4 regions of the Cellulomonas sp. plas2 genome follow, and region 3 is predicted to be linked to each of the others. Evidence: predicted binding sites of a transcription regulator. Region 3 holds the regulator's gene; each other region holds the start of a gene.
The links. The regulator LexA, encoded in region 3, represses DNA repair genes until DNA is damaged. The targets are predictions, from matches to a motif close to TCGAACANNTGTTCGA.
Positions count from the first base shown of each region.

Region 1: the regulator LexA is predicted to act here: its motif matches at 1,995-2,010, upstream of AC2TDM_RS16345 (HNH endonuclease signature motif containing protein).
Region 2: the regulator LexA is predicted to act here: its motif matches at 2,040-2,055, upstream of ruvA (Holliday junction branch migration protein RuvA).
Region 4: the regulator LexA is predicted to act here: its motif matches at 2,070-2,085, upstream of uvrA (excinuclease ABC subunit UvrA).

Region 1 is NZ_CM170155.1:3,681,184-3,685,341, forward strand. Features, by position in the region: gene AC2TDM_RS16335 (diguanylate cyclase domain-containing protein) at 1-813, shown strand, start outside; gene AC2TDM_RS16340 (GNAT family N-acetyltransferase) at 826-1,362, shown strand; gene AC2TDM_RS16345 (HNH endonuclease signature motif containing protein) at 2,046-3,587, shown strand; gene AC2TDM_RS16350 (biliverdin-producing heme oxygenase) at 3,776-4,158, shown strand, end outside.
Region 2 is NZ_CM170155.1:1,851,286-1,855,443, forward strand. Features, by position in the region: gene pdxT (pyridoxal 5'-phosphate synthase glutaminase subunit PdxT) at 1-514, shown strand, start outside; gene AC2TDM_RS08280 (YebC/PmpR family DNA-binding transcriptional regulator) at 529-1,287, shown strand; gene ruvC (crossover junction endodeoxyribonuclease RuvC) at 1,384-1,950, shown strand; gene ruvA (Holliday junction branch migration protein RuvA) at 2,133-2,747, shown strand; gene ruvB (Holliday junction branch migration DNA helicase RuvB) at 2,806-3,849, shown strand; gene yajC (preprotein translocase subunit YajC) at 4,004-4,158, shown strand, end outside.
Region 3 is NZ_CM170155.1:2,372,595-2,376,752, reverse strand. Features, by position in the region: gene AC2TDM_RS10680 (ATP-dependent DNA helicase) at 1-36, shown strand, start outside; gene AC2TDM_RS10675 (L-lactate dehydrogenase) at 116-1,126, shown strand; gene lexA (transcriptional repressor LexA) at 1,209-1,916, opposite strand; gene AC2TDM_RS10665 (LysM peptidoglycan-binding domain-containing protein) at 2,313-2,645, shown strand; gene nrdR (transcriptional regulator NrdR) at 2,921-3,466, shown strand; gene AC2TDM_RS10655 (S9 family peptidase) at 3,476-4,158, shown strand, end outside.
Region 4 is NZ_CM170155.1:2,044,587-2,048,744, reverse strand. Features, by position in the region: gene AC2TDM_RS09195 (MBL fold metallo-hydrolase) at 1-36, opposite strand, end outside; gene AC2TDM_RS09190 (glycoside hydrolase family 15 protein) at 33-1,994, opposite strand; gene uvrA (excinuclease ABC subunit UvrA) at 2,117-4,158, shown strand, end outside.

The DNA.
Region 1 (4,158 bases), 1.3 Mb from region 3:
GCCTCGTTCCGGCCGTTCCTCGACGGCGGGTGCGGGGAGGCGTGCGTCGAGAAGCGGTACCAGCACGCCGACGGCACCGTGCGCCGGGGGATGCTGACGGCGACGGTGGTGGCGCCGGCCGACGGGGGCGGCACGACGACCGCGGAGCCGTACCTGCTGTGCCTCGTCGAGGACGTCACCGCGCGCCGGCAGGCGGAGGAGGCGCTGCGCCACCAGGCGCTGCACGACGCCCTGACGGGTCTGCCCAACCGCACCCTGCTCGTCGAGCGGCTGGCCGCCGCGCTCGCGGACGGGCGAGCGGCGGACGGGCGGGCGCCGGCGGCGGGGCTGCTGTTCTGCGACCTCGACGGGTTCAAGGCGGTCAACGACTCCGCCGGGCACGCCGCGGGCGACGGGGTGCTGCGGGAGGTCGCGTCGCGCTTCGCCGCCTGCGTGGGGCCGGCGGCCACGCTCGCCCGGCTCGGCGGTGACGATTTCGCCGTCGTGCTGCCCGGTGCCGTCGACGAGGCGGCCCTGCGGCGCGCGGCCGAGCGTCTCGTCGCCGCGCTGCGCACGCCGGTGCGCGCCGGCAGCGCGGAGCACGTCCTGGGGGTGAGCGTGGGGACCGCCCTGGGGCTGCCCGACGAGAGCGCCGACGCCGTGATCGCCCGGGCCGACGCGGCGATGTACGCCGCGAAGCGGGCCGGCAAGAACCGCGTGCACGCGGCCGGGCTCCTGCCGCGGCCGCGTCCGGGCCCCGACGCCGAGCGGCTGGCGGGCGTCGCCGGCCGAGGGGCGGCCGAGGGGGTCGTCGCGCCGCCCGCCCGCGCATAGCACCATGCGGGCGTGAGCAGCAGCCCCGCCCCCGCCCGCGCAGGTGACCCGGTCCGGATCACCGCCATGACCGGTGCCCACGCCGAGGGCGTCCTGGACGTGTACGCCACCGGCATCGTCTCGGGGCACGCGACCTTCACCGCGTCGCCGCCCTCGTGGCCGGAGTTCGACGCCGGCCACCGGTCCGACCTGCGGCTGGTGGCGCTCGGCGACGACGACGAGGTGCTCGGGTGGGTGGCCGTCGCGGCGGTGTCGAGCCGGCCCGTGTACGCCGGGGTCGTCGAGGAGTCGGTCTACGTGGCGCCGCGGGCCGCGCGGCGGGGCGTCGGGGCGGCGCTGCTCGGGGCGCTGGTCGCGGCCGCGCCCGCCGCGGGCGTCTGGACGCTGCAGGCCGGCGTGTTCCCCGAGAACGCGGGCAGCCTCGCGCTGCACGCGGCGTGCGGGTTCCGGGTCGTCGGGCGGCGCGAGCGGCTGGGGCTCATGACGCACGGGCCGCTGGCGGGGACCCGGCGGGACGTGCTGCTGCTCGAGCGCCGCCTGGGCGGCTGACGAGCACCGCGGCCGGTCTACCGGGCGCGGCTCCGACGCCGGCCCGCCGGGACCGGCGCTCCCCCCAACGACGACGGAGGCCGGGGGAGCAGCTGCTCCCCCGGCCTCCGTGGTGCGCGGCCCCGAGGGGCACGCGAGAGGTCAGATGCGCACCCGGATGGGGTTGCTCACGCTCGTCCACCGCTCGGACTCGAGCTCGGTCGTGACGTCGGTGCTCTGCTCGGACGTGGGCTTCATGGCCGGCCTCCCTGCGGTTGGTGGACGAGGTGTCGTACGCCGTGCTGGAACGCGAGTCTGCCGGTGATTCGTCCCATGTGCACCCCTTTCCACCCGAACAGTGGGTGACGTCACAACCAACGGGTGACGACCGCCAGGGACCTCGGTCCCGGGTCTTCGAGGCCGCCGCGAGGTGGGCGACGTGGCGGTCGAACGGTCGGTGGTCGTCGGTCGAGGGGTCGCCCGCTGGAGGCGGTCGGCCTCAGGACGAACGGTCCGGAGCCGGCATGTCAGTGGTCCGGTGCATGCTGGTCGTGTCACCTCTGCGCAAGGTGGCGACGCAGCAGTTTCTGACGCGTGACCTGCAAGAACACCCGATCGTGGCATGGTGTCCTGGGAGTCCTCCTCCTAGACTTTGGCACAGACGTTCTACTGCTGCTGCCGCCGCCAGAGGAGGTGCCCGCGCCGTGTACCAGGACCTGCTGTCGTCCTTCGAGTCCGTGCGCGCTGCCCTGGGAGCGGTGGGTGCGCAGGCCGGGCAGGCCGGGATGTTGAGCGGGCCGCAGCGGGCGCACGTGCTCTCGTTGTTCCAAGCGGCGTCAGGGGCGGTGGCGGGGGCGCGGTCGGCATGGATCGCCGCGGACAGCAGGCTGCGCATCCCGCGTGACGGGGACAAGGGTCCGGCGGAGGGCATCGCCGGGCGTGACGGGATCGGGCTGCCCGAGGCACGCCGGCAGGTGCGGCAGGCCGAGGCCGTCGAGGTGGTGCCCTCCTTCGCCGAGGCGGTGGCGGCGGGGTCACGGTCCGAGGCACACCTCGACGCGCTGGCCGGTGTGCTGGCCGAGGCCTCGCAGAAGGTGCGGAGCGAGTTCGGGTCGCCTCTGGTGCAGGCGGAGCTGACGGACCTGGCGGGCCGGGTCGACCCGGGCACGTTCCGGACCACGCTGCGGCAGAAGGCCGCCGAGATCGATCCACCGGCCCTGGAGTCCCGGTTCGAGGCCCAGCGCCGGGGCCGGCACCTGCACCTGACCGACACCGAGATGGGCACGCGGATCCAGGGGTGCCTGGACCCCTCGGCGGGGGTGGCGCTGCGGCGGGCATTGGAGCTGACCCGGCAGATCCCGGGCGAGGACCGCACGCCCGGCCAGGCGCAGGCCGACGCGTTGGAAGCCCTCGCGCGGGGCGCGCTGGCGGAGAAGAAGGGCGGGGTGACCGGCGCGTCGGTGCGCCCGCACCTGACCCTGGTGACGGACCTGAGCACCTACACCTCCATCGCCGAGGCCCTGCGCGAGCACGAGACGGCGCGCCACGGCGCCGAGGCTGGTGGCGACGACCACGACCAGACCTCGCACGTGGCGTGCACCGAGGACCTGCCCGACGTGGACGTCCTCGGCGCCGCGCTGACCGGGCGCACACCGGTCGTCGACGAGGACGGCAACGTGCTCGCGGTGACCGCGGTGGCACGGACGCTGTGCGACGTGGACACCGCCGCACTCGTGCTCGGGCCGGACGGGCAGCCCACCGACCTGGGGCGCGAGGAGCGGCTGTTCACCGGGCACCAGCGCCGCGCGGTCATCCTGCGCGACCAGGGGTGCGCGTTCCCGGGGTGCGAGACACCGGCCCGCTGGTCCGAGGTCCACCACATCCGCTGGTGGGCCAGGGACGACGGGGAGACCAGCATCGACAACGGCGTGGTCCTGTGCGGACGGCACCACCACGAGGTGCACCGCGCCGACCTGACCATCCGACGACTCGTCGACCCGGGACGACCACCACGGTCAGGACGGGTCAAGGCAACCGAGCTGCATCCGGCCCGGTACGAGTTCCGCGCACCCGACGGCAGGATCGTCGGCCACCGGAGGAACGAGGTCGGGAGGGTCGCGCCGGCAGTGTCCTCCCTCGCGCTGGGCGTGGGACAGCGCGATCACGGCGTCGTGTCGTCGACGCACCATGACGTCCGCGCGTCCCTGGAGGGCGCGCTGGTGCCGCTCGCCTCCGGACATCGGTGAGCTCGATCGCCTCGTACCCGTTCCAGCCTCGTATCGAGGCGTGGGTGCGGTGCCGGTGGGTGCGGTGCCGGTGGGTGCGGTGCCGGTGGGTGCGGTGCCAGTGAGTGCGATGGCCGGGGGGTGGCGGCGAGGTCGGTGGCGGGAGGAGTTGCTGTCGGCGCGGGTCGTGGCGGCGGCAGACTGGTGGGGTGGAGCAGAGCGCCGAGGAGTCCTTGTCCGCGCGGCTGCGACGGGCGACGCGCGTCGCGCACGAGCGCGCGGAGGGGACGGCGTTCGTCGACGACCTGCTGGGCGGGCGGTTGGGGATCGACGCGCACACGGCGCTGATGCGGCAGCTGGTCCCGGTGTACGAGTCGCTGGAGGCGGCGTCGGGTGCGGGGAGCGCAGTCGTGGGCGACCTGCTGCCGGCCGTGGCGCGCGCAGCGGCGCTGCGGGCGGACCTGGAGGCAGCCGTCGGACCCGCGTGGCCGGAGCTGCCGCTCGTGCCGGGCGCGCACGACTACGCCGCCCGGGTGGGCGAAGTGGCCGGCTCAACAGGTGGTTGGGTGGCGCACGCCTACACGCGGTACCT
Region 2 (4,158 bases), 520 kb from region 3:
CGAGCGGGAGCTGGCGTCCGTCGACGGCCTCGTCCTGCCGGGCGGGGAGTCGACGACGATGGACAAGCTCCTGCGCGCCTTCGACCTCGCCGAGCCCGTGCGGGCCCGCATCGCCGACGGCATGCCGGCCTACGGGTCCTGCGCGGGGATGATCCTGCTCGCGGACCGTGTGCTGGGCGGGATCGAGGGGCAGCGCACCCTCGGCGGCATGGACGTCACGGTCCGCCGCAACGCCTTCGGCCGGCAGGTGGACTCCTTCGAGACGGACCTGACGATCGAGGGCATCGACGACTCCCACGACGACCCGCTGCACGCCGTGTTCATCCGTGCGCCCTGGGTCGAGGAGGTCGGGCCGTCGGCCCAGGTCCTCGGCCGCGTCGAGGGCGGGCCGGCCGCCGGTAGGATCGTCGCGGTACGCCAGGGCCCCCTGCTCGTCACCTCGTTCCACCCGGAGGTCACGGGCGACACGCGGGTGCACCGGCTGTTCGTCCAGATCGTCGGCGAGAGCCGCTGAAGGGGTAGCGAGTCATGTCCGGTCACTCCAAGTGGGCCACGACCAAGCACAAGAAGGCCGTGGTCGACGCCAAGCGCGCGAAGTCGTTCGCCAAGCTCATCAAGAACATCGAGGTCGCGGCCCGCACGGGCGGCGGTGACCTGTCGGGCAACCCCACGCTCGTCGACGCGGTGCAGAAGGCGAAGAAGTCCTCCGTTCCGAACGACAACATCGACCGCGCCATCAAGCGCGGGTCCGGCCAGGAGGCCGGCGGCGCGGACTACCAGGGCATCACGTACGAGGGGTACGGCCCCGGCGGCATCGCGGTCCTCGTCGAGTGCCTCACCGACAACCGCAACCGCGCCGCCTCCGACGTGCGCGTCGCCTTCACCCGCAACGGCGGCCAGATGGCCGACCCGGGCTCGGTGGCGTACCTCTTCTCCCGCAAGGGCGTCGTCGTCGTGCCCAAGGAGGGCACGGACGAGGACGCCGTGATGGAGGCGGTCCTCGACGCGGGCGGCGAGGAGGTCAACGACCTCGGCGACTCCTTCGAGGTGCTGACGGAGGCCACGGACCTCGTCCCGGTGCGCACCGCGCTGCAGGAGGCCGGCATCGAGTACGACTCCGCCGACGTCGTCTTCCACCCGGCCACGCAGATCGAGGTCGACGCCGAGGGCGCGCGGAAGATCCTGCGGCTCATCGACGCGCTCGAGGACTCCGACGACGTGCAGAACGTCTACGCCAACTTCGACGCCTCCGACGAGGTGCTGGCGGAGCTCGACGAGGACGACTGACCCCAGCACGCGCCCGGTCGACGACCTGACCGCTCCCGCGGCGGGCCGCGGCGCGCCCCACGTCCCCACGGCGCCCGTGCTGCGAGCATGGGCGCCGTGCGCGTCCTCGGAGTCGACCCCGGCCTCACCCGGTGCGGGCTCGGCGTCGTCGACGGGCTCCCCGGCCGCCGGCTCGCGGTGGTCGCGGTCGGCGTCGCGACGTCCCCGCCGGACGCGGACATCGACCAGCGGCTGCTGCGGATCGAGCGGTCCGTCGAGGAGTGGCTCGAGGAGCACGCGCCCGACACCGTCGCCATCGAGCGCGTGTTCGCCAACCACCAGGTGTCGACGGTGATGGGCACCGCGCAGGTAGCCGGCCTGGCCATGGTCGCGGCCGCCCGGCGGCGCATCCCCGTCGCGCTGCACACCCCCAGCGAGGTCAAGGCCGCGGTCACGGGCAACGGGCGCGCGGACAAGGCGCAGGTGCAGACGATGGTGACCCGCCTCCTGCGGCTCGACGAACGCCCCCGCCCGGCCGACGCCGCGGACGCGCTGGCCCTCGCGATCTGCCACCTCTGGCGTCCCGCGGGCGCGGTCGGTGCGCCGCAGCGGCCCCCGTCGTCGCTCACCGCGGCGCAGCGCGCCTGGGCGGCCGCCGAGCAGGCGGCCCGCCGGCGCGCCTGAACCACCGCGCGGCGGTGGTCCGGGGCCTCGTCGCCCGCGGGCGCCGCCCAGCACGGTGCTTCCGCGCCGTCCCCAGCACCGCGTGGCGTTCGTACGCGTGTTCGTCGTCCTGTGGCACGCTGTGCGCCGGTGGCGCGGTGCGGCGCCGGCCGGACGAGGGGTCGACAGAGGGGCGGGACGGCGTGATCGCGTCGGTGCACGGGACGGTGCTGGCGGTGCGGCTGGACGCCGCGGTCATCGAGGTGGGGGGCGTCGGCATGCTCGTGCAGGCGACGCCCGCGACGCTCGCTGGCCTGCGTGTGGGGTGCACGGCACGGCTGCACACGTCGCTCGTCGTGCGGGAGGACTCACTGACGCTGTTCGGGTTCGCCGAGGCGGACGAGCGCGAGGTCTTCGAGGTCGTGCAGACCGTCTCCGGGGTCGGGCCGCGCCTGGCCCTGGCGATGCTGGCCGTGCACACGCCGGAGGGGCTGCGGCGCGCGGTGGCGGACGAGGACCTCACGGCCCTCATGCGGGTACCGGGCATCGGACGCAAGGGCGCGCAGCGCATCGTCCTCGAGCTGGCGGACCGCCTGGGCGCGCCGACGGGGGCGACCACGGGCGTGCCCGCCCCGCCGGCGGGTCCTGACGGGCGCGACCAGGTGGTCGAGGCGCTCGTCGGGCTGGGCTGGAACGCGAAGGCCGCCGGCGATGCGGTCGCCGCCGTGCTCGAGGGCAGCGAGGGCCCGGTGGCCCCGGAGGAGGTGGCCGGGCTCCTGCGGGGTGCGCTGCGGCTGCTCGGCGGCCAGCGTGGCTGACGGGCGCGGGCTGGCGGACGACGGGCCCGGCGCGCTCGAGGACGGTCTCCCGCGCGGTCTGCTCGACGACGCGCCCGCGGCGCCCTCGCTCGTGCGACCGGGCGCGGACGACCTCGAGCGCGCCGCCGAGGCGGCGCTGCGGCCGCGGCGGCTGGACGAGTTCGTGGGGCAGCGGGTCGTGCGCGACCAGCTCTCCCTCGTGCTGCAGGCAGCGCGGCAGCGGGACCGCGCGCCGGACCACGTGCTGCTGTCGGGCCCGCCCGGCCTGGGCAAGACGACGCTGGCGATGATCATCGCGGCCGAGCTCGGCACGTCGCTGCGCATCACGAGCGGGCCGGCCATCCAGCACGCCGGCGACCTGGCGGCGGTCCTGTCCTCCCTCGAGGAGGGCGAGGTGCTGTTCCTCGACGAGATCCACCGCCTCGCGCGGCCGGCCGAGGAGCTGCTCTACGTCGCCATGGAGGACTTCCGCGTGGACGTGGTCGTCGGGAAGGGCGCGGGCGCCAGCGCGATCCCGCTGGCCCTGCCGCCCTTCACGGTCGTCGGTGCCACGACGCGCGCGGGCCTGCTGCCGGCGCCCCTGCGGGACCGCTTCGGCTTCACGGGCCACCTCGACTTCTACGACGCCGGCGAGCTCGAGCAGGTCCTCACGCGGTCGGCAGGCCTGCTGGGGGTGGTCCTGGCACCCGAGGCCGCGGCGGAGATCGCCGGCCGCAGCCGGGGCACGCCCCGCATCGCCAACCGGCTGCTGCGGCGCGTGCGCGACTGGGCCGAGGTGCGCGGGGACGGCTCGCTGGACCTCGCGGCGGCGCGCGCGGCGCTGGCGGTCTTCGAGGTCGACGAGCGCGGGCTGGACCGGCTGGACCGCTCGGTGCTGGAGGCGCTGTGCCTGCGGTTCGGCGGGGGGCCGGTCGGGCTCACGACGCTGGCCGTCGCGGTGGGGGAGGAGCCGGAGACGGTGGAGACCGTCGCCGAGCCGTTCCTCGTCCGGGAGGGCCTCGTCGGCCGCACCCCGCGGGGCCGGGTGGCTCTCGCCCCGGCCTGGACGCACCTCGGCCTGCCGGTCCCGCCGTCGGCGGGCGGCGACACGCTCTTCGGCTGAGCATCCGGTGCCCGCGCACCCCTCGACGTGGCGGTGACGGGCGTGCGTCGTCGTCGTCGGGGGAACCGGGCGCGGCGCCGGGTCGTTGGGAGCGCGGGTCCGCAGCGCCTAGACTGCGGGCCGACCACGTCGACCCTGATCGGAGCACCACCTCGTGGAACTGATCCTCCTGGCCGTCCTCATGGGCGGTGTGCTGTGGTTCATGAGCCGCGGCACCCGCAAGCAGCAGAAGGAGGCGGCGAACTTCCGGTCCAACCTGGCGCCGGGCGACGAGGTCATGACCGGGTCGGGCTTCTTCGGCACGGTCGT
Region 3 (4,158 bases):
CGGCCCGCCCCGGCCGCGTGGTCGCAGGCCCGCTAGCCTCGTCAGCGGCGGCCGTGCGCGGTCGCTCGCCCCGACGCGAGCCGTGCGGCGGGGTCACGGGGCACCGGGAGGACGCATGAGCGAGGGCATCAGCACCGTCGAGACGGACGAGGAGGTGCTGGCCGCGCCGTCGCCGACGCGCCGCACGTCGAAGCTGTCCATCGTCGGGGCGGGCGCGGTCGGCGCGACGATGGCCTACGCGGCGCTCATGCGCGGCGCGGCGCGGACCGTCGCGCTGTACGACATCAACCGGGCGAAGGTCGAGGCCGAGGCGCTGGACCTCGGGCACGGCATCCAGTTCATGCCGATGGCCGAGATCGAGGGCAGCGACGACATCGCGGTGTGCGCCGACTCCGACGTCGTCGTCATCACCGCGGGCGCGAAGCAGAAGCCGGGGCAGACCCGGCTCGACCTGGCCGAGGCCACGGTCTCGCTCATCGGCAAGATCCTGCCGCCCCTGGTCGAGGTGGCTCCCGACGCCGTCTACGTCATGGTGACCAACCCGGTCGACGTCGTGACCTACGCCGCGCTGAAGATGTCCGGCCTGCCCTCCTCGCAGCTCTTCGGCTCCGGGACGGTGCTTGACTCCTCGCGCCTGCGCTACCTCATCGCGCGGCACACGGGGGTCGCCGTGCAGAACGTGCACGCGTACGTGGCGGGGGAGCACGGCGACAGCGAGCTGCCGCTGTGGAGCTCGGCGAGCATCGGCGCGGTGCCGCTGCTCGAGTGGAACGGCATCGGCGGCCGGGGCGCGCTGACGCACGAGGTTCGCGAGCAGATCGCCCGCGAGGTCGTCGAGTCCGCGTACCGGATCATCGCCGGCAAGGGCGCGACGAACTACGCCGTCGCGCTCGCCGGCTCCCGGATCATCGAGGCGGTGCTGAAGGACGAGCAGCGCGTGCTGCCCGTCTCCTCGCTCCTCGAGGACTACCACGGCATCAGCGGCGTGTGCCTCTCGGTGCCCGCGCTCGTCGGACGCGCGGGCGTGGGCGACCGGCTCCAGGTGCCGATGTCGGCCGACGAGCTGGCCGGGCTCCGGCGGTCCGCCGAGGCGATCAAGGCCGTCGCACGGCGGTTCGGGCTCTAGGGGAGATGCCCGGCGGAGCGGCCGGGCATCGACCGAGGGGGGCGGGTCCCGGCACCGGTACCGGGACCCGCCCCCCTCGTCGTCACAGCGAGCGCAGCACGCTCACGACGCGTCCCAGGACGGTGGCGTCGTCGCCCGGGATCGGCTCGTACGCGCTGTTGTGCGGCATGAGCCACACGTGCCCGTCGGCGTGGCGCAGCGTCTTGACCGTCGCCTCGCCGTCGATCATCGCGGCGACGATCTGGCCGTTCTCCGCCACGGGCTGACGCCGCACGACGACCCAGTCCCCGTCGCAGATGGCGGCGTCGACCATCGAGTCGCCCCGCACGGCGAGCAGGAAGAGCTCCCCGTCGCCGACGAGCTGGCGCGGGAGCGGGAACACGTCCTCGACGACCTGCTCCGCCGTGATGGGTCCGCCGGCCGCGATCCGCCCGACGACGGGCACGTAGGCCGGCGTCGGCGCGGCGTCCCCGTCGGCCGCGTCCGCGTCGGTCAGCGCGCCGGGGGTCCCGTCCGGGGCGGTCCAGCCGCGGACCGGGCGTGCGTCGTCGGTGAGGACGACCTCCATGGCGCGCGGCCGGTGCGGGTCGCGGCGCAGGTAGCCCTTCCGCTCGAGCGACGTCAGCTGGTACTTGACGCTCGACGGGCTGACGAGGCCGACGACCTCCCCGATCTCGCGCATGCTCGGCGGGTAGCCCCGCTGCTCCACGGACGCGCGGATGCAGTCCAGCACCATGCGCTGGCGGCGGGTGAGCGCCGGTGCCTCGGACGCGTCGGGCAGCGCGGTCACCGTGGCGAGCGCGGAGAGGTCGTCCGCGGGTGGCTCCTGCTCCTGCTCCTGCTCCTGCTCCGTGGGGACGGCCGTCAGCACGGCCGTGCCGCCGGTGCGGGCGCGGGCCCGCGGGCCGCGCCCGGTGAGCGGTGCGTCCGTGGCCGCGGGGTCGTCCCCGGGCCGCTGGGTCCTGTCCGTCACGGTCGTCCTCCCTGTCGTGCGGTGCCCGGGCGGTGGCCCACGGCGGGCGTGTCAGTGGTCGGTGGTGGGCTGTCGGGCATGAGCCAGCCTAGGAGCGCGGGACGCGCGGACCAAACACCTGTTCGAGCGTGTCTCGACGTGTCGGACGCGCCCGTGGTAGAACTCGTACACACGTTCGTCGAACACCCGTACGCCCGCCCGTCGGAGGTCACCATGCGCAGCAGCAGCACCGCCCGTCCGGCCGCCGCCGCGGTCCCTCTCCGCCTCACCGCGCGCGGCCGCTGGGCGGCGCTCCTCGTCGTCGCCGGTGTCGCCGCCACGGGGCTGTGGTCCGCGGACCGGGCCGAGGCGGGGCGGCCCGCCGGCGGGACCGAGGTCGCGCGGCACCTCGTGGCCCCGGGGGACACGCTCTGGGAGATCGCGGAGGGCGTCGTGCGTCCGGGGGAGGACGTGCGGGACGTCGTCCTCGAGCTCGTCCAGCTCAACCGGCTGCCGTCCTCGCAGCTGTCGGCCGGCCAGACGATCGTCGTCCCCGTCCGGGGGTGAGCGTGGGGGCCGGCACCGCGTCCGTCGGCACCGCGTCCGTCGGCACCGCGTCCGTCGGCACCGCGTCCGTCGGCACTGCGCCCGTCGGCACTGCGTCCGTCGGCACTGCGTCCGTCGGCACTGCGTCCGTCGGCACTGCGTCCGTCGGCACTGCGTCCGTCGGCACTGCGCCATCGGCGGACACGCTTGCACCTGCCGTCGGCCCGCACCTAACGTCGGGCCCGGCGCCCCGTGCGCCCGGGGGCCGTGCCCCTGCGGACGCGAGGGGGACTCCCGTGCACTGCCCGTTCTGCCGCCACCCGGACTCGCGCGTCGTCGACTCGCGGACGTCGGACGACGGCTCGTCCATCCGGCGCCGCCGCCAGTGCCCGCACTGCAACCGCCGCTTCACGACGGTGGAGACGACGAGCCTCGCGGTGGTCAAGCGGTCGGGTGCCAGCGAGCCGTTCCGGCGCGAGAAGATTGTCAACGGCGTGCGCAAGGCCTGCCAGGGGCGTCCGGTCAGCGAGGACGACCTCGCGCTGCTCGCGCAGAAGGTCGAGGAGACGCTGCGCTCGTCGGGCTCGGCGGAGATCGACGCGTACGAGATCGGGCTGGCCATCCTCGGTCCGCTCCGGGAGCTCGACGAGGTGGCCTACCTGCGGTTCGCCTCCGTGTACCAGGCCTTCGACTCCCTCGAGGACTTCGAGGCCGCCATCACCGTGCTGCGCGCCGAGCGGGAGGGGCGTCCGGACCGGGACACCGCGTCGACGCCGACGCCGACGCCGGTCTCCGGCGGGGCCGTGCCCCCGGCACGCGCGGTCGCCCAGGGGGCGGGCTAGCGTCGGCGGGTGCTCCCCGATGACATCGCCCTGCTCCGCACGCCTGGCCGCGCCGCCGTCCTGCCCGACGGGTCCGCCGCGGTCGTGGCCGTCCTGACCCCCGACCTCGCGGCCGACGAGACCACCGGCTCCCTGTGGCGGGTGCCGCTCGCCACCCGCACCGACACGGACGCCGACCTCGGCACCGACCTCGCCACCGGGTTCAGCACCCGTGCCCGGGCGCCGCACCGCCTCACGCGCGGGCACCGGGACACCGAACCGGTCGTGTCGCCGGACGGTCGGCTGCTCGCGTTCGTCCGTGCCGCTCCCGGCTCGCCCGGCCAGCTGCACCTGCTCGACCTGCAGGGCGGGGAGCCCGTGGCGCTGACGGACGCCCCGCTCGGCGTCCAGCGCCCGCGCTTCTCGCCGGACGGCCGTCGGCTCCTGGTGCTGGCGCGCGTGCCGGAGGAGGGTCGCTACGTCCGCGGCGGCGACCCGGCCGCGGAGGCGCCGCGGCTCGTCGACACGTTCCGCTACCGCGCGGACGGGGTCGGCTTCGTGCACGACCGGCCGCGGCACGCCCACGTGCTCGACGTGCCGACCCCGGCCGCGCTCGAGGCCTGGCCCGCGGCGCCGCGCGATGGGATCGACGGGCACGCCGACGGGCCCCCCGACGGGCACGCCGGCGGCGACGGCCGCGGGCCCGGCGAGGA
Region 4 (4,158 bases), 330 kb from region 3:
GGGGTCGGGCACGAGATCGGGCACGGGGTCGCTCACCGCAGGTGCGCAGCGGCGCCGTCGGTGCCGGGGACCACCGCCGGGCCCGCCGGCGCCCCGACGTCGTCCGGGACGTGGACGCGGCCCGCCGACCGCGCGACGACGGGCAGCTCCTGCGTCCGGCCCGGGTGCCGTCCGGCGAGCGCCAGCTCGTAGCGGTGCACGGCGCGGACGAGCGCGAGGTGCGAGAGCGCCTGCGGGACGTTGCCCATCATCCGGCCCGTCACCGGGTCGTACTCCTCGGCCAGCAGGCCGACGTCGTTGGCGAGCGGGAGCAGGGCGTCGAGCACCCGTCCGGCGCCGACCGCGTCACCCGCCCGGGCCAGCGCGTCGGCCAACCAGAACGAGCAGGCGAGGAAGGCGTGCTCCTCGCCGTGCAGGCCGTCGTCGGTCCGCTCGGTGCGGTACCGCAGCAGGAGGCCGGGCGCGATCTCGAGCTCGGCGCGCACGGCCGCGACCGTGCCGAGGAGCCGGGGGTCGGACGCCGGCAGGAACCCCGTCGTGGCGATGGCCAGCAGCGCCGCGTCGGTGTGCCCGGCGCCGTAGTGCTGGACGAAGGTGCCGCGCTCCGCGTCGTACCCCTCCGCGAGGACCTGCGCGCGGACGGCGTCGCGCTCGGCCCGCCACACGTCGGCGGGACCGTCGAGCCCGTGCCGCTCCACCGCGCGGACCGCGCAGTCGAAGGCGGTCCACGCCATGACCTTCGAGTGCACGAAGTGGCGGGGCTCGCCCCGCACCTCCCAGATGCCGCGGTCGGGCTCGCGCCAGTTCCCGACGAGGTCGTCGACGAGGTGCCGCTGCAGCGACCAGGACTCGTCGGTCTCCTGCAGGCCGCCCTCGCGCGCCGCCTCCAGGGCCATCATGACCTCGCCGAGGACGTCGTGCTGGCGCTGCGCGACCGCGTCGTTGCCGACCCGCACGGGTCGGGACCCGGCGTACCCCGGCAGGTGCGCCAGCTCGCGCTCGACGAGGTCCCGCCCGCCGTCGACCCGGTACATGATCTGCAGGTCGGACGGGTCCCCGGCGACGGCGCGCAGCAGCCAGTCGCGCCAGCGCGTCGCCTCCTCGGCGTAGCCCTCCTCGAGCAGCGCCTCCAGCGTCATCGCGGCGTCGCGCAGCCAGCAGTACCGGTAGTCCCAGTTGCGCTCCCCGCCGAGGTGCTCGGGCAGGGACGTCGTGGCGGCGGCGACGATGCCACCCGTCTCGGAGTCCGTGAGCAGCCGCAGGACCAGCAGGGACCTCACGACCGCGGCCCGGTGCGCCGAGCCGGGCCGGCCCGAGGCCAGCCACTCGCGCCACGCGGCCGCGGTCTGGTCGAGCCGCTCGCGCGCCGGCAGCCGGGCGGGCACGGGCTCCCAGGAGGGGGTCCACGTGAGCGTCAGGGCGACGTGCTCACCCGCCTGGAGCCGGAACGCGTCGCGGTGCCGGTGGCCGTCGGGGGACGGCAGGCGGTCGCCGCGGAGCACGAGCGAGTCGGGCCCGGCGATCGCGCGGATGGTGTCCTCGCCGTCCTCGTCGCGCACGTGGTGGACCCAGGGACGGATGGAGCCGTACCCGAGGCGGACGACCCACTCGTGCTCCACCGCGACGCTGCCCGAGGTGCACGTGAGCACGCGGATGAGGTCCGCGCGCCCGTCGCCGAGCGGCATCGCCTCCCGCACGACCGCCGTGCCGGTCGGGGACGTGTACGTCGTCTCCAGCACGAAGGAGTCGTCCTCGTACCGCCGCTCCACGGTCGTCGCGTCGGGCACCGTGAGCAGCCACCGGCCGTGCCCGGGGGTGCCGAGCACCGCGGCGAAGCACGCCGCCGAGTCGAACCCCGGCAGGCAGAGCCAGTCCACCGACCCCCGGGAGGAGACGAGCGCCGCGGTCCGGCCGTCGCCGAGCACGGCGTAGTCCTCGATGGGCACGGGTGCGCCGGGGTCGGTCGCGGCTGGGGCTGGCGCTGGCACGCGCACAGCATGGTGCCCGGCCCGGGTAGGGGCACGCGGGCACGCCGGGTCGCCGCCCCGACCACGCGGGCGGGGCAGTGGTCGAACAGGCGTACGCCCGTGTCGGTGGGGCGACGTAGACTCGTCGGGTGAACGATCGGCTTGTCGTCAAGGGCGCCCGCGAGCACAACCTCCGCAACGTCGACCTCGACCTCCCGCGCGACGCGCTCGTCGTGTTCACGGGGCTGTCGGGCTCCGGCAAGTCGTCGATGGCCTTCGACACCATCTTCGCGGAGGGGCAGCGGCGGTACGTCGAGTCGCTGTCCGCGTACGCGCGGCAGTTCCTCGGGCAGATGGACAAGCCCGACGTCGACTTCATCGAGGGGCTCTCGCCGGCCGTCTCCATCGACCAGAAGTCCACGAACCGCAACCCGCGGTCGACGGTGGGCACCATCACCGAGGTCTACGACTACCTGCGCCTGCTCTTCGCGCGCGCAGGCACGCAGCACTGCCCCGTGTGCGGGGAGCGGGTGACGGCGCAGACGCCGCAGCAGATCGTCGACCGCCTGCTCGAGCTCCCCGAGGGCACGCGCTACCAGGTCCTGGCCCCGGTCGTCCGCGGCCGCAAGGGCGAGTACGCCGACCTCTTCCGCGAGCTGCAGGGCAAGGGCTTCTCCCGCGCGCGGGTCGACGGCGAGGTCGTCCAGCTCGCGACGCCGCCCGTGCTGGAGAAGAAGCTCAAGCACGACATCGAGGTCGTCGTCGACCGCCTCGTGGCGCGGGACGGGGTGCAGCGCCGCCTCACGGACTCCGTCGAGACGGCGCTGGGGCTGGCGGCGGGGCTGCTCGTCGTCGAGCTCGTCGACGCCGACGCGGACGACCCGGGTCGCGAGCGGCGGTTCTCCGAGCACCGCGCCTGCCCCAACGACCACGTCCTCACGCTCGACGAGATCGAGCCGCGCACGTTCTCCTTCAACGCGCCCTACGGCGCCTGCCCCGAGTGCACCGGCATCGGGTCGCGCCTCGAGGTCGACCCCGAGCTCGTCGTGCCCGACGAGGACCTGTCCCTCGGCGAGGGCGCCGTCGCGCCGTGGGCGCAGACGTCGAGCGAGTACTTCACGCGGGTGCTCACCGCGCTCGCCGACGACCTCGGCTTCTCCATGGACACGCCCTGGCGCGCGCTGCCCGAGCGGGCGCGCCAGGCCGTCCTGCGCGGGCAGAACCACGAGGTGCACGTCCGCTACAAGAACCGATGGGGCCGCGAGCGGCAGTACTCGACCGGCTTCGAGGGCGTCATCACCTTCCTCGAGCGCCGCTACGGCGAGACCGAGTCGGAGTGGAGCAAGGAGAAGTACGAGGCCTACATGCGGGAGGTGCCCTGCCCCGTCTGCAAGGGCGCCCGTCTGAAGCCCGAGGTGCTCGCCGTGCGCGTCGGCGGCCGCTCCATCGCCGACGTCTGCGGCCTGCCGATCCGGGAGGCCCGGGACTTCCTCGACACCCTCGAGCTGGGGGAGCGCGAGCGCGCGATCGCCACGCAGGTGCTCAAGGAGATCCAGGCCCGGCTCGGCTTCCTGCTCGACGTGGGGCTCGACTACCTGTCGCTCATGCGGCCGGCGGGGACCCTGTCCGGCGGCGAGGCGCAGCGCATCCGGCTGGCGACGCAGATCGGCTCGGGCCTCGTCGGGGTGCTCTACGTGCTCGACGAGCCGTCGATCGGCCTGCACCAGCGCGACAACCGGCGCCTCATCGACACGCTGACCCGGCTGCGGGACCTCGGCAACACCCTCATCGTCGTCGAGCACGACGAGGACACGATCCGCACCGCGGACTGGATCGTCGACATCGGCCCGGGCGCGGGGGAGCACGGCGGGCACGTCGTGCACTCGGGCGACCTGGCCGGGCTGCTGGCCACCCCCGAGTCGCTCACCGGCGCCTACCTGTCCGGCCGGCGGTCCATCGCGGCGCCCGCGCAGCGTCGACCCGTCGACAAGAGCCGTCAGGTCACGGTCGTCGACGCCAAGGAGCACAACCTGCGGGGCGTCACGGTCTCGTTCCCGCTCGGCGTGCTCACCGCGGTCACGGGCGTCTCCGGCTCGGGCAAGTCGACGCTGGTCAATTCCATCCTCTACACGGTCCTCGCCAACGAGCTGAACGGCGCCCGCCAGGTGCCCGGCCGGCACAAGCGCGTGAC